DNA from 2 places in the Streptomyces sp. SLBN-8D4 genome. Region 1 is predicted to be linked to the other one. Evidence: riboswitches for the same ligand, from Rfam matches in the RefSeq annotation. Region 1 holds a riboswitch; the other holds the start of a gene.
What was found. Region 1 has a riboswitch for S-adenosylmethionine ahead of RKD20_RS32275 (aminotransferase class V-fold PLP-dependent enzyme). Riboswitches for the same ligand answer to the same signal wherever they lie in the genome.

Region 1 (4,675 bases):
GGACACCAGGACCAGCTGGCCCGCGGCGACCGGGAACTGGCTGTTCGCGGCGAACGACCTGGTCCAGTGGATCTTGCCGCCCCGGCCGAGCGCGCACAGCTTGGAGGCGCCCTCCTGGCCGTCCTCAAGCAGGCAGTACACGCCGTCGGCGGTGGCGAGCGGGGACATGGCCTCGGCACCGAGCCGGGTCCGCCACACGGTCCGGCCGTCCAGGTCAAGACCGTGCAGCGCGCCGTCCGCGCCGCCGACGTACACCCGGGTGCCGTCGGGCGAGACCGCCGCGCAGGGGCCGCGCCGCCCGCCGAGCCCCTGGACCTTGTACTGCCAGCCCGTCGCGGGCGTGCCCGTCGGGCCCCCCGCCCCCGCCTTCGCCTTCGCCTTCGCCTTCGCCGATCCGTCCGGCGCCGCCCGCAGCCACAGCCAGCCGCCCAGGCCTCCGGCCGCGACCACGCCGGCGCCGCCCGCCACGGCCCGCAGCAGCCCGCGCCGGGACGGCGGGGCGGTGGCCGGTGTGACCGGGGTGACCACGGGGACGTCCGTGACGGTCACGGGCGCCACGTACTCGACCCGGCTCCCCCGCTCCCCCGAGTCGTGCCCGGGAACCCAGTGAGCACCGCTGTGCACGGCCTCGGGCTCCTTCTCGGCACCGGGGGCGTACCACCCCGGCCGCAACCCCTCACGCAGCGACCCCGCGCTGTGCCCCGCGGCCGCGACCAGCTCCGCGGTGGTCGGCCGCGCGGTGGGGTCGTCCCGCAGACAGGCCTCCACGAGCGGCAGCTGTTCCTCCGGTACGGCGGACAGGTCGACGTCCCCGGTCAGGATCCGCAGCAGGACGACCGAGTCCTGGCCCTCGCCGAAGGGTTCCTTGCCGCCGGAGGCGTAGGCGAGGACCGCGCCCAGGGAGAAGACGTCACTGGCCGGCACCACCTGGGCGCCGTTGCGGATCTGCTCGGGCGAGAGATAGCCGACCGACCCGACGACCACGCCGGTCCGGGTCAGCGCGGTGCCCTCCAGGGCCCGGACGATCCCGAAGTCGATGACCCGGGGGCCGTCCGGCGAGAGCAGGATGTTGGAGGGCTTGAGGTCCCGGTGCACCAGCCCCTTGCCGTGGATCGCGGCGAGCGCCTCGGCGAGCGCGGCCGCCAGCAGCCGTACCGCGTCCGCGGGCAGCGGTCCCCGGTCGAGCACCGCGTCCCGCAGGTTGGGTCCCTGCACGAACTCGGTCGCCATCCACGGCCGCGCGGCCTCGGTGTCCGCGTCCACGACCCGCGCGGTGTACGTGCCCGCCCCGCCGACGGTCTGCGCGGCCCGCACCTCGTGCCGGAACCGGGCGCGGAAGGTGCGGTCCTCGGCGTGCTCGGCCCGTACGACCTTCACCGCCAGCCGCAGTCCGCCGCGCGCCTCGGCGAGGTACACCTCGCCCATGCCGCCGGACCCGAGTCTGCCCAGGACCTCGTAGGGCCCGATGGTCCGCGGGTCCGTCTCGCGCAGCTCCTGCACCCCGTGCTCCCCCTGCATTCCGTACGGCTGCCGAGGGGGAGCGTATACGCGTGCCGGACCTCAGTACGTCAGACGGCCGGGACGCAGCGGCCGTCCTCGGTGCGGTACGTCCACTTCGCACCGTCCGCGACCAGTTCCTTCACGGCCTTCACAAAGCGCTCCACGTGCTCGTCCGGCGTGCCCGCGCCGAAGCTCACCCGGATCGCGTTGAGGGACTTCTCGCCCGGCGCGGCCTCGGGGGCACCGCACTCGCCCTGGGACTGCGGGTCGCTGCCGAGGAGGGTGCGGACGAGGGGGTGGGCGCAGAAGAGGCCGTCGCGGACGCCGATGCCGTACTCGGCGGAGAGGGCGGCGGCGAAGTGGGAGCTGTTCCAGCCCTCGACGACGAAGGAGATCACGCCGACGCGGGGGGCGTCGTCGCCGAAGAGGGACAGGACGCGGACCTCGGGAACCTCGGCCAGCCCTTCGCGGACCTTCCCGATCAAGTGCTGCTCACGGGCGACCAGGCTGCCGAACCCGGCCTCGGTCAGCGCCTTGCAGGCGGAGGCGATGGAGTAGGCGCCGATGACGTTGGGCGAGCCTGCCTCGTGCCGCGCGGCGCTCTCGTGCCACTCCACGTCCACTCCCCCGTCCTCGCGCCGGGTGACCTTGCGGCTGGCGCCGCCGCCCGCGAGGTAGGGGTCGGCGGCCCGCAGCCAGTCGGCGCGGCCGGCCAGGACACCGGAGCCGAAGGGTGCGTAGAGCTTGTGGCCGGAGAAGGCGATCCAGTCGACGTCGAGGTCACGGACGCTCACCGGGTGGTGCGGGGCGAGCTGGGCCGCGTCGAGCACGATGCGGGCACCGTGGGAGTGGGCGGCCGCCGCGAGCTCTCGTACGGGCCACAGCTCACCGGTGACGTTGGAGGCGCCGGTGACGCAGACCAGGGCCGGGCCGTGGGGGTCCCGGTCGGCGAGGGCCTTCTCCAGGGTCTCGACGGCCTGCCGCGGGGTGCGCGGCGCGTCGAGGTAGCTGACCCGGGCGTCCTGCCAGGGCAGCAGGCTCGCGTGGTGCTCGGTCTCGAAGACGAAGACCTGGCAGTCGGCGGGGAGGGCGGCGGCGAGGAGATTGAGCGAGTCGGTGGTCGACCGGGTGAAGATCAGCTGATCGTCGTCGCGGCAGTCGAGGAACTCGGTGACGGTCCTGCGGGCGTTCTCGAAGAGGTCGGTCGACAGCTGGGAGAGGTAGCCGGCCCCGCGGTGCACGCTGCCGTAGTAGGGCGCGTACGCCGCCACGTCGTCCCACACCCGCTGGAGGGCCGGTGCGCTGGCCGCGTAGTCGAGCGCCGCGTAGGTGACTTCGCCGCCGGTCACGAGCGGGACGGTGACATCCCGGCCCAGAACGGGCAGCTGGGCACAAATGGTCTGGGCGGAGGCAGCGGTGGAGACAGACATGGGGAACTCCCGTGGAAAGAGAAAAGTGAGATGGGTGTGCGGAGGCGGGGCTCGGCGCCCTATCGCATTCGCTTGCTCACGGAAGACTCCTCGAACGACCAGGATCCCTGGTTCGTGAGGGATCCGTGCTTGCCGCAGACCTCGCTGCCTACGGCCTGGTCTTCACCCGGGGCACCCCGCCACGGACGGAGGGTTGCCGGACAGTCGGCCGGGGCCTCATGACTGTCACTCATGACCTGGTCAAAGAAAATACGTGAGGTGATCGTCGTCCCGCAACCCGTGTCCGGATCGCGGGACGACGCCCTGGTGTTCGCTACGCGTTGCTCGCGGCCACCCAGCGCTCCAGCGTCCGCTTCGCCGACCCCGAGTCGATCGACTCGGCGGCCTTGTCCATCCCGGCCCGGAGCTGCTCGGCCAGGGTCCCGGTGCCCGGGTCCAGGGCGACCAGCGCGGCCGCCGAGTTCAGGAGTACGGCGTCACGGACCGGGCCGGTCTCGCCGTCCAGCAGTTTCCTGGCGACCTCCGCGTTGTACGCCGGGTCACCGCCCCGCAGGGCCTCCACCGGCACCAGCTCGATGCCGACGTCCCGGGGGTCGAAGCTCTCCTCGGTGACCTTGCCGTCGCGGACGATCCAGACGCGGGAGGTCGACGTGGTCGTCAGCTCGTCGAGGCCGTCGTCGCCGCGGAAGACGAGGGCGGAGTTGCCGCGTTCGGCGAAGACGCCCGCGACGACCGGCGCCATGCGCGGATCGGCGACCCCGACCGCCTGGGACCGCACCCGTGCGGGGTTGGTCAGCGGGCCGAGGATGTTGAACACCGTGCGGATGCCCAACTGCCCGCGGGCGGCGCCCGCGTGCCGCAGCGCCGGGTGGAACTTGACCGCGAAGCAGAATGTGATCCCGGCCTCACCGGCCACCTCGGCCACCCGTCGCGGGGTCAGCTCCAGGTTGACGCCGAGCTTCTCCAGGACGTCCGAGGCGCCGGACGCGGAGGAGGCGGCCCGGTTGCCGTGCTTGACGACCGTGGCGCCGGTGCCGGCCACGACGATCGCCGACATGGTGGAGATGTTGACGGTCTTGGCGCCGTCGCCGCCGGTGCCGACGATGTCCACGGTCCGCCCGGGCACCTCGATCACATTGGCGTGCGCGTACATCGTCCGCACCAGCCCGTTGATCTCCTCGACCGTCTCGCCCTTGGCCCTGAGGGCGACCACGAAGCCGGCGATCTGCGCGTCGGTCGCCTCGCCCTGCATGATCCGGTCCATGGCCCACGCCGTCGCGTCGGCGCTCTGGTCCCGTCCGTACAGCAGGGCGTTCAGTACCTCGGGCCAGGAACGGCCCGCCGCGGTGTCGCCTCCAGCGGGGGTCACAGCGCTCATGGGGCCGCTCCAGATGTCGTAGAAAGTGTGCCCACACCCTATCCAGCCCACAGCACGCCGCAGGGCCCCGTCCGGCGTTCGGACGGGACCCGACAAGCCCCCACCGAACCCCCACGGCAAAGGGCCCGTCCGACACACCGGACGGGCCCTTACTACCGCGCGTGGCGAGCGCAGCGACAAGCAGCGATCAGTGGTGGCCGTGGCCGCTCGTGATCTCCTTGTACTCCTCGACGGTCGGCTTGGGGATCTGGGCCTCGTCGCCGTAGTACGCCTCGCTCAGCTTGGCGCGCAGCTTCTCGGTGCCCTTGATCTTCCGCTCGACGCCGTTCTCGTCGACCGCGGGACCGATCTGCGCCGGCGCGTACTG
Region 2 (4,675 bases), 1.8 Mb from region 1:
TGGGCGTAGGAAGGTTCATGCTCACCCGTTCAGCGCCTTCAGTGCGTTCAGCTGGTCCAGGAACCACTGGGCGGGCGGGAGTGCCGTCGCCGCCGCGGCGAGCCGCTTCGCGCGTTCGGCGCGTTCGTGGACCGGCATCGTCAGGGCCTCGTGCAGGGCCGCCGCCGTCTGCTCCACGTCGTACGGGTTCACCACGATCGCGTCGTCACCCAGCTCCGCGAACGCGCCGGCCTCCCGCGACAGCACCAGCGCGCAGCCCTCGTCGGACACCACCGGCACCTCCTTCGCGACCAGGTTCATGCCGTCCCGGATGGGGTTGACCAGCGCCACGTCGGCCAGCCGGTACGCGGCCAGGGAGCGCGCGAAGTCGTCCTTCAGATTCAGCAGGACCGGGGTCCAGCCCGGCGTGCCGAACGCGTCGTTGATCTCCTCGGCCACCCGCTGCACCTCGGCCGTGTAGTCCCGGTAGACCGCGAGGTCCTGCCGCGACGGATACGCGAACGCCACGTGCACGACCCGCTCCCGCCACTCCGGCCGCGACTCCAGCAGCCGCCGGAAGGCGTGCAGCCCGCGCACGATGTTCTTGGACAGCTCGGTCCGGTCCACCCGCACGATCGTCCTGCGGCCCGCGCCGATCTCCTCGCGCAGGGAGACGATCCGCTCCTCGACGTCGGCCTCGTGCGAGCGGGCGCGCAGGAAGTCCGCGTCCGCGCCGAGGCCGTGCACCCCGATCCGGGTCTCCCCGAGCCCGTCCGCGAACTCCGTGCAGCAGGCCGTGAAGGCGTCCGCCCAGCGCTGGGTGAGGAAGCCGAGCCGGTCGGCGCCCAGCATGCCCCGCAGGACCTGGGCCGCGATGTCGTCCGGCAGCATCCGGAAGTAGTCCACCGGCGCCCACGGCGTGTGCGAGAAGTGGGCGATGCGCAGGTCGGGGCGGAGTTCGCGGAGCATCCCCGGCACCAGGCACAGGTGGTAGTCCTGCACCAGGACCGCCGCCCCCTCGGCCGCCTCCTGCGCGAGCGCTTCGGCGAAGGCGCGGTTGTACGTCTCGTACGACGCCCACTGCCGCCGGAACTCCGCGTCGAAGGACGGCTCCAGCGGGGTCTGGTAGAGGAGGTGGTGGACGAACCAGAGGACCGAGTTCGCGATGCCGTTGTACGCGTCCGCGTGCACGTCGGCCGGGATGGCGAGCATGCGGACGCCGTCCTCGCCGACCCCCTGCCGCACCGCCTCGCGGTCGCCGTCGGACAGCGCCGAGCACACCCACAGCGCGCCCGCCTCCGGACCGATCGCCGAAAGTCCCGAGACCAGTCCGCCGCCACCCCGTCTGGGGCGCAGCGAACCGTCCTCCTGGACCTCGTACGAGACCGGGCCGCGGTTGGACGCGACCAATACCTGGGCAGCACCCTGCACGGAAGACGTGGAAGCCATACGCCTCAACCTAGCCCGGCCCGGAAACGCTCAAACGTACGGTTGCGCTCAGTGCGCGGACGTATACGGAACGCCCCGTTCTGTCACCCGTTCTGCCACCCGGGCCGTCACGCGACCTTCCGCTCCGCGTACTCCGCGATCTCCACCATCGGCGGCCGCTCCTCCGTGTCCACGGAGTACGTGCGCGGCTCGAAGCCGTCCCGGCCCCGCTCGAACTGGGTGAGGGCGGGCCGGATCATGTGACCGCGGGCCAGCCGGAGCTGGGCGGTGCGGTAGATCGCGGCGGACATCCGGCCCAGGGCCTGTCCGTCCTGGTGGCGGTGCTTGCGCACCCCGACGTCCACCTGGGCGAGGGCGTTCAGGCCGACCAGGTGCAGGGCGTCGACCAGCATGCCCAGCTCGACGCCGTAGCCGACGGGGAACGGAAGCTGCTCCAGCAGCGAGCGCCGGGCCGCGTACTCGCCGCCCAGCGGCTGCACGAAACCGGCCAGCTGCGGCCAGTGCATGTTCAGCAGCGGGCGCGCCATGAGCTCGGTGACCCGGCCGCCCTGCCCGGCGGCACCGCCCAGGGGACGGTCGTACATGCCCTTGACCAGGTCGACCTCGGGGTCGGTGAGCAGCGGGCCGACGATGCCGGAGACGAAGTCCGAGGAGAACTCCTTCAGGTCGGCGTCGATGAAGCAGACGATGTCCCCGCTGGTGACGAGCAGGGAGCGCCACAGGACCTCGCCCTTGCCGGGCACGGTCGGTATGCGCGGGAGGATGTCGTCGCGGTGGACGACCCGCGCCCCGGCCGCGGCGGCGACCTCCGAGGTGCGGTCGGTCGATCCCGAGTCGACGACGACGATCTCGTCGACGAGCGGGACCTGCTGCATGAGGTCATGACGGATCACGGCGACGATGTCACCGACCGTCTCCTCCTCGTTGAGCGCGGGCAGGACGACACTGACGGTCCGACCCGTGCTCCGCTTCGCGGCCATGATCCGGTGGAGTGGGCGATCGCTCGCGGACCAGGACCGGGCGGCCAGCCAGCGCTCGACTTCGTTCAGCACAGTGCGCGGCTCCTCTGCGTGTGATCTGCGTGTGATCCATCTCGCCGTTCGGACGACTATCTCAACTGTCCTGGCCTTCGGTTACAGTCTTGAACAACGCGGGTGACCATCGCATGTCCTGGGTGGCCCGCCGTTCACAACTTCATACCGCTCATCCAGAGGGGCAGAGGGATACGGCCCGATGAAGCCCCGGCAACCCTCCAGTCGGTTCTCGTAGCGATCGCTGACGATCGTCTCCGCGAGGCTCCCGACTCGGGAAGGTGCCAAATCCGTCTCACGGCGAGATGCGTCGTGAGGAAGATGAGGAGAAAGGGCCTCGCCTCCATGGCTGCGCAGACAGTTGCAAGCACCACGAACTCCGTCGACCTGGGTCCCGCCGCGGCGCTGAGCTGCCGCGAATGCGGTCACCGCGTCCCCCTCGGCCCGGTCTTCGCCTGCGAGGAGTGTTTCGGCCCGCTCGAGATCGCCTACGACTTCTCGGCCTACGACACCGAGGAGCTCCGCAAGCAGATCGAGGCGGGACCCGCGAACATCTGGCGCTACGCCCCGCTGCTGCCCGTCCCCGCGGACGTGGCGGACAAGCCCAACATCAACCCCGGCTGGACCCAGCTCGTCAAGGCCGACAACCTCGCCCGCGAGCTCGGCGTGACCGGCGGCCTGTACATCAAGGACGACTCCGGCAACCCGACGCACTCCTTCAAGGACCGTGTCGTCGCGCAGGCCATCGAGGCCGCGCGCGCCTTCGGCTTCACCACCCTCTCCTGCTCCTCCACCGGCAACCTCGCCGGTGCGGTGGGTGCCGCGGCCGCCCGCGCCGGCTTCCGCTCCTGCGTGTTCATCCCGCACGACCTGGAGCAGGGCAAGGTCGTCATGGCCGCGATCTACGGCGGCGAGCTCGTCGGCATCGAGGGCAACTACGACGACGTGAACCGCTTCTGCTCCGAGCTGATCGGCGACCCGGCCGGCGAGGGCTGGGGCTTCGTCAACGTCAACCTGCGGCCGTACTACGCGGAGGGGTCCAAGACCCTGGCGTACGAGATCTGCGAGCAGCTCGGCTGGAAGCTCCCCGACCAGTTGGTCGTGCCGATCGCCTCCGGATCGCAGCTCACGAAGATCGACAAGGGTCTGCAGGAGCTGATCAAGCTGGGGCTCGTCGAGGACAAGCCGTACAAGATCTTCGGCGCGCAGGCCGAGGGGTGCTCGCCGGTGTCGGTGGCGTACAAGGCCGGGCACGACGTGGTCCGCCCCCAGAAGCCGGACACCATCGCCAAGTCGCTCGCCATCGGCAACCCGGCGGACGGCCCGTACGTGCTGGACATCGCCCGCCGAACCGGCGGTGCGGTGGAGGACGTGAACGACGAGCAGATCGTGGACGCGATCAAGCTGCTGGCGCGGACCGAGGGCATCTTCGCGGAGACCGCGGGTGGCGTGACCGTGGGTGTGACGCGAAAGCTGATCGAGAACGGCGTCCTCGACCCGACGAAGACCACGGTGGTGCTGAACACCGGCGACGGTCTCAAGACCCTGGACGCGGTGGCCGGTACCGGGCTCACCGCCACGATTCGTCCGAACCTGGACTCTTTCCGAGAGGCTGGCCTCGCATGAGCGTCAACGTCCGCATCCCCACCATCCTGCGCACCTACACCGGCGGCCAGGCCGAGGTGCAGGCCGAGGGTGGGACCCTCGCCGAGGTCATCGCCGATCTGGAGAAGAACCACACCGGTATCGCCGCGCGTGTTCTCGACGACCAGGGCAAGCTGCGGCGGTTCGTGAACGTGTACGTGAACGACGACGATGTGCGGTTCGAGCAGGGGCTTGAGACGGCGACGCCCGACGGGGCCGGAGTCTCCATCATCCCGGCGGTTGCCGGCGGGTGACCTTATGACTGGTCATTACCTTCGGTAACAGTAATTACCGAGTGTTCATCCGATTGCCCTCTCCGCGAGAGAAGCGGAGGGGGCAATTCTCTATGGTTGAGCACGGTACAGTTGGGGAACCCGCTGCTTCCTTCATGCCGGACGCATATGAGTTCCGACTTCGGATGCGACGAGAAGTAGCCAAAGTGTGTGGGTTCTTTGCGCCTTATGCTCCTTTTATGGGGCCCGACTTGCCCCGAATTCGGGCGAATTCTCACTACATTCCGGACCCCTTCCGTCCAGAATTCTCGTCCGATTGACCTGTTGCAGACGGCAGTT

Region 2: another riboswitch for S-adenosylmethionine. It lies ahead of thrC (threonine synthase); the one in region 1 lies ahead of RKD20_RS32275 (aminotransferase class V-fold PLP-dependent enzyme).

What each region holds. Positions count from the first base shown of each region.
Region 1 covers NZ_JBMGQC010000001.1:7,108,297-7,112,971, reverse strand. Annotated here, with positions in the region: gene RKD20_RS32280 (protein kinase domain-containing protein) at 1-1,500, opposite strand, end outside; gene RKD20_RS32275 (aminotransferase class V-fold PLP-dependent enzyme) at 1,569-2,930, opposite strand; SAM riboswitch class IV at 3,051-3,167, opposite strand; gene trpD (anthranilate phosphoribosyltransferase) at 3,244-4,308, opposite strand; gene RKD20_RS32265 (cytochrome b) at 4,496-4,675, opposite strand, start outside.
Region 2 covers NZ_JBMGQC010000001.1:5,355,415-5,360,089, forward strand. Annotated here, with positions in the region: gene otsB (trehalose-phosphatase) at 1-19, opposite strand, end outside; gene RKD20_RS24325 (alpha,alpha-trehalose-phosphate synthase (UDP-forming)) at 22-1,428, opposite strand; gene RKD20_RS24330 (glucosyl-3-phosphoglycerate synthase) at 1,536-2,480, opposite strand; SAM riboswitch class I at 2,629-2,787, shown strand; gene thrC (threonine synthase) at 2,805-4,085, shown strand; gene RKD20_RS24340 (MoaD/ThiS family protein) at 4,082-4,357, shown strand.